DNA from 2 places in the Exiguobacterium sp. N4-1P genome. Region 1 is predicted to be linked to the other one. Evidence: riboswitches for the same ligand, from Rfam matches in the RefSeq annotation. Region 1 holds a riboswitch; the other holds the start of a gene.
What was found. Region 1 has a riboswitch for S-adenosylmethionine ahead of metK (methionine adenosyltransferase). Riboswitches for the same ligand answer to the same signal wherever they lie in the genome.
Positions count from the first base shown of each region.

Region 1 (3,139 bases):
CGTTGCATATTTTTCAGGAATGAGCGGTAAGAAGGGTGAACCGAAGCATGTCGAGAATGTCGCTTCCGGTTCTGTTACGCCACGCTCTGTCCCGGCTAACTTCGATGTATACCCGGATAAGAAGTGATACATCGCTTGCTCCTTCGTCAACTTACTGATTGGCGGCAGGACGCCGTAAGCATCAGCTGTTAAAAAGACAATCGTTTTCGGATGTCCGGCGCGTGATGGTACTGCAATATTATCAATCGCTGTAATCGGATAAGCGGCCCGTGTGTTTTCCGTTTTTGACGTATCATCATAGTCAGGAATTCGTGCATCATCGAGGACGACGTTTTCGAGGACAGTGCCAAAACGAATCGCATCAAAGATTTGTGGTTCTTTTTCGTGCGATAGGTTGACCGTTTTTGCGTAACAGCCACCTTCGATATTGAAGACGCCGTCGTTGGACCACCCGTGCTCATCGTCACCAATCAATTGACGACTGTCGTCAGCAGACAGTGTGGTCTTACCAGTACCGGATAATCCGAAGAATAAAGCGACGTCACCCTCATGACCGACGTTAGCCGAGCAATGCATCGATAAGACGTCTCGTTGAGGTAAAAGGTAGTTCATGACAGAGAAAATCGATTTTTTGATTTCGCCCGCATATTCTGTTCCACCGATTAAGACAATCCGATGTTCGAATGACATGGCGATGAACGTTTCGGAATTCGTTCCATCGACTTTCGGATCTGCTTTGAAGTGAGGCGCATAAATAACCGTGAAAGGCTCAAAAGCAGCTTCTGTCGGATATTCACGCAAAAATAGTTGTTTTGCAAACAAATTATGCCAAGCATATTGTGTCACGATCCGAACCGGAAGGGTAAAATGAGTGTCTGCACCAGCAGCAGCTTCTGTGTAGTAGAGCTGATCTGCTTCATTCATGTAGCGAAGAACTTTTTGTAAAAGTTGTTCGAAGTTGTCTGCTTCCATCGGTTGATTGACATGGCCCCAATCGATATGTGACTCGCATGACTGATCGCGAACAATGAACTTGTCTTTAGGTGAACGACCTGTAAATTTCCCCGTTTCTACAGACAGAGCGCCATTTTCAGCAAGAACCCCTTCTTCGTTACGAATTGCATGTTCGACTAGCTCAGCAACAGATAGTTGTTTGAACACATGCTCCTTCTTGAGTAGCTCTTCGATATTCAGGACCGTCATCGGCATCCTGACCCCACCTTTCCCCTACGTTGGTTTAGCTCTGACATTTAGTATGACACATTTATTATATATGACATACTAAAGGGTGAGCAATCCTTTTTTAGCGCTGATTTCTATTTATTTGGAAACGCTTTCAGCATTAACAGTTTAACATCTCTTCGGGAAAGTTTCGACTAGAAATTAAAACGTAGCTTGACAGAGTGGTCACAACTTTATATCATGTAATTCGTAACGGATACTCTTATTCTGAGCAGGTGGAGGGAACAAGGCCCGAAGAAACCCGGCAACCGTCCTACATTAAGAATTCTATTAATGAAGGAAAAGGTGCTCTCCTGAAGCGAAGTAAACACTTCGAACGATAAGAGGGTAAAGGAAGAACGCACAACCTTTCCCTGACCATTTTTTGGACATGGAGAGGTTTTTTTCATTTTACCGTCCCACTCAACTAGGGGAAATGAGTACACCGTCAAATTCTTTTTTGGGAGGGTCAAACATGACAAACCTTAATCGCCGACTATTTACGTCGGAGTCAGTTACTGAAGGTCACCCGGATAAAATCTGTGACCAAATCTCGGATTCTATCTTAGATGCAATCCTCGCAGCCGATCCGAATGCTCGTGTCGCTGCTGAAACATCTGTCACGACAGGACTTGTCCTCGTCGCAGGTGAAATCACGACATCGACTTATGTCGATATCCCGAAAGTCGTTCGCGAAACAATTCGTGAGATTGGCTATACACGCGCTAAATATGGTTTCGATGCAGACACTTGTGCTGTATTGACTTCAATCGATGAGCAATCAGCAGATATCGCTCTCGGTGTTGACCAAGCGCTTGAAGCACGCGAAGGTAACATGTCAGATGAAGAAATCGATGCAATCGGTGCAGGGGACCAAGGTCTCATGTTCGGTTATGCAACGAAAGAAACGCCTGAATTGATGCCACTTCCGATCTCACTTTCACACAAACTTGCTCGTCGTCTCGCAGAAGTCCGTAAAACTGGACAACTTGACTACCTCCGTCCGGATGGTAAGACGCAAGTAACTGTAGAATACAATGAGAACAACGAACCGGTTCGTGTCGATACAATCGTCATCTCAACACAACATGCAGAAGAAGTGACGCTTGAGCAAATCCAAGCAGACCTGAAAGAGCATGTCATCGCACCTGTGATTCCATCAGAATACATCGATGCGGAAACAAAGTTCTTCATTAACCCGACAGGTCGCTTCGTCATCGGTGGACCACAAGGTGATGCAGGATTAACTGGACGTAAAATCATCGTTGATACGTATGGTGGCTATGCACGTCATGGCGGCGGCGCATTCTCTGGTAAAGATCCAACAAAAGTTGACCGTTCTGCAGCATATGCAGCACGTTACGTCGCGAAAAACCTCGTAGCTTCTGGTCTTGCAGATAAAGCAGAAGTTCAACTTGCGTATGCGATTGGTGTCGCGCACCCAGTATCGATTGCAGTTGATACGTTTGGAACAGGTAAACTTCCAGAAGCACAACTCGTCGAACTCGTTGCCGAAAATTTCGATCTTCGCCCAGCAGGGATCATCAAGATGCTTGATCTTCGCCGTCCGATTTATCGTCAGACAGCAGCTTATGGTCATTTCGGTCGTACAGATATCGAATTACCATGGGAGCAAACTGATAAAGCAGCAATTCTTGAAGAACAAGCGAAACGATTCGCTTAATTTTCAGTTCAGAAGCAGACTCGCACGAGTTTGTTTCTGAACTTTTTTTGTTTGTCTCGAATTTTGGAGGGAAACGAATGATTTTTCTAGAACAGGGTAAAAGAACATGTACCGGTAAACGGAAAAAAGGGGGAGTCCGATATGGAGATACGCGAAGCAATTCCTACTGATGCGGCACGCATTCATGATATTGCCATCACCTCTTGGATGGATACGTATGAAGAGATTTACTCG
Region 1 covers NZ_CP022236.1:2,176,972-2,180,110, reverse strand. The annotation lists gene pckA (phosphoenolpyruvate carboxykinase (ATP)) at 1-1,209, opposite strand, end outside; SAM riboswitch class I at 1,442-1,568, shown strand; gene metK (methionine adenosyltransferase) at 1,697-2,905, shown strand; gene A0126_RS11230 (GNAT family N-acetyltransferase) at 3,047-3,139, shown strand, end outside.

Region 2 (3,139 bases), 1.3 Mb from region 1:
TCCGGCCGCAGCACCTTGCGGATGACCGTGGACACCGCCTCCGGCATTGATGACGGAATCGACGCCGAAATCACGAACAAGCTGGGCGACGAGACCCGGGTGGATTCCGGCGGACGGGACCGGGAGAATTGTTTTGGTCTCACCGATTCGGGTCGCTTCGACGGCAATCCCGCGGGCCAAGTCTTTGGCGAGGGCGACATTCCCGTACGGCGACGGGAACAGTGTCAAGTCGGCACCGGCAATCCGCGGCAACGTTCCGAGCAGGACCGGGGCGGCAATCCCGTACTCGGGACTGGCGATCAAGGCACCGCTCAACGCCGGATGATTAAAGATCGGGACCGGGATTTCCGGATCGGCTGCCAGTTCCCGCAAGACATCAAGCCCGTATGTAAACGTGTTGAGCAGGAGGGCTGTCGCTCCGGCTTCGACCAGTCGTTTCGCCTGCTCTTTCAAGCGGAAGACCGGACCACTCAATGTAATCGCATAAAGGGCCCGTTTACCGGTCCGTTCATAGTGTGCATCGAGGACTTCCCGTCCAATCCGCGCCCGGTCGAGTGCCGGTGTCAGCGGATTGTCGTATAAGATTTCGTCATCCTTGACGAGATCAATCCCGCCGGCGAGCTGGGCTTCCAGTTGTTCCCGTAAAAAAACGAGATCCCGTCCGATGACGCCTTTGAAGATGCTCATCAACAGGGGGCGATCATGGACTTGGATCAATTGGCGGACGCCCTCAATGCCGAATTTAGCACCGGGGAAATCCGGTGTGAATGAAGCGGGAAGCTGAAGATCCGTCAGTTTGATTTGACCGTCGAGTGACAGCTTGCCGAAGACGGTCGTCAAAATCGCCGAAAAGTCTCGTGAGACGTTGTGTTCCGGATAACGGATCGTGACATACCCTTTTCCGTCGTGTTCTTCCGTATGGACGACTTGTCCTTTAAAGGATTCAAGCTGTTGTTGTTCCAAGTGATTCAAATCGGTCCATGAGCCGACCGTCAGACCGAGGGCGATTTGCTCTGCCCGTTTTGGTAACTGATCGGTCACGCCGAGTTGGTAAGTTGCGGTAATGTACGCCATGATCGTCGTCTCTCCCTTGTTAAAAAATACAAAAATGGTCCCTCGTCAATGACAAGAGACCATGAAAAATTGCGCGTGGACTCTTATCTGTCAGCGTGTTAGCTGCAAGAATTAGCACCGTGCCAACTGGTCGGTTGCTGCGACATCATAGGGCTCGTCCCTCCGTCTGCTCTTGATAAGAATTGGATGAAATTGTGAAATCTAATTGCAATTTTTACATGAGATGGACGTGATGTCAAATAATTTTTTGAAAATTTATTTTTTTTGAAATCAGCTTCTATAGATGGCGGTCTTTTAAATGGTTTTTCACTAAAAATTGGAATTGACAGATGATTTAAGACGGGCGTAATATTCGAATCAACATCGAACACAACAACCACATATGACTCTTATCGTGAGTTGGCAGAGGGAATTGGCCCGAAGACGCCGCAGCAACCGACCATCCGGCACGGTGCTACATCCAACAGACATTCGTCTGAGAGATAAGAGGACGGATGATACCCCGCGCCTCTTTTCTATGACGAAAAGCGGCGTTTTTTTGTGTAGAAATGAAGGGGGAAGCAAGATGGCATATCAAGCATTTACAGAACAGGACGCCATTAAACGTGTCCGGGAACTCGGACTCATCGGACAGGAAGAAGCGACGGCAGAAGAAATCGGCGACGGCAACTTGAACTTAGTCTTTCGGATTCAGGCAGGGAAAGAACGTTTGATCTTGAAGCAGGCATTACCTTATGCAAAAGTCGTCGGGGAAAGCTGGCCCTTGTCACTCGAGCGGGCCTGGATCGAACAGTTGGCACTGAAGGAATTCGCAAAATACGCGACGCCATTCGTTCCACGGGTCTTTCATGCGAGTCATGAAGAAGCGTATACAGTGATGGAGGACTTGTCGCACCTGCAAATCGTTCGGACGGGATTGCTCGCAGGCGAAACCTACCCGCTCCTTGCAGAACATGTCGGTTCTTACTTGGCACGGACGTTATTTTTCACGTCAGATTTTGCGCTCGGTCCGGTCGGAAAAAAACAGGTCGCACGTGACTATTACAACCCGGATTTATGCGACATTACGGAAAAGTTAATCTTTACGGATCCGTTTTACGACGCGGAAACAAACAACATCGAGAGCGGCTTGGAAACAGACGTACAGCAGCTCTGGCAGGACGAAAAACTGAAGCGGGAAGTCGCGAAGCTCGAAACGTTGTTCATCACGAAAGGGGAGGCCTTATTACACGGAGATTTACATACAGGAAGCATTTTTGCTTCGGCGGGCGAAACGAAAATCATCGATCCGGAGTTCGCTTTTTACGGACCGTTCGGGTTTGATGTCGGTCAGTTCATTGCCCACCTCTGCTTTGCGGCGTATCCGAACTATGCTGAGTTGCGGGAGAAGCGGGTGAAGGATATCGATACGTTCTGGCTGACGTTTGCTTCGACGTTCACGGCACTGTGGGAACGGGAAGCCGTCGAACCTTTCCGGACGGTACCCGGGCTTGTCGATGATGTCCTCAGTACAATTCTCCAAGACGCGCTCGGTTTCGCCGGTTGTGAACTGATCCGGCGGACGATTGGTTTGGCACCGGTCGCTGATTTGGAACAAATTCCGGATGCTGCGACGCGCCTTGAACGGAAACGTCATGCGTTACGCCTCGGGACGGCATTGATTAAACGGCGCGGCGAATGTAAGACGTTTACCGATCTCCGGAATTTTGACGTGACGGAGGAATTGAGCCGATGAGCGAGTTTATCCGTAGTGTCATCTATGAGCGGGCGTGCTTAAAGATCCTTGATCAGACCCGTCTCCCGCAAGAAGAACGGTACGAAGTCATTCATGATTTGGCGCAAGCGGTTGAGGCGATTAAACAACTTCGTGTCCGGGGGGCGCCGGCAATCAGTCTGTTCGGTGGATTCGTCCTCGTGCAGGAAGCGTTCCGGACGACGGGATCGCTTGACGAGGTCAAACAAAAACTGTTGACGGTATCGGCGGAGTTACTGGCGACCCGGCCGACCGCCGTCAATTTGCGGAACGTACTCGATGCGCTCAATCAGCTTATCCTTTCGAGCACAA
Region 2 covers NZ_CP022236.1:398,050-401,188, forward strand. The annotation lists gene A0126_RS02135 (2,3-diketo-5-methylthiopentyl-1-phosphate enolase) at 1-1,074, opposite strand, end outside; SAM riboswitch class I at 1,155-1,256, opposite strand; SAM riboswitch class I at 1,461-1,563, shown strand; gene mtnK (S-methyl-5-thioribose kinase) at 1,640-2,809, shown strand; gene mtnA (S-methyl-5-thioribose-1-phosphate isomerase) at 2,806-3,139, shown strand, end outside.
Region 2: linked by a shared signal. The riboswitch ahead of mtnK (S-methyl-5-thioribose kinase) and the one ahead of metK (methionine adenosyltransferase) in region 1 are both predicted to bind S-adenosylmethionine.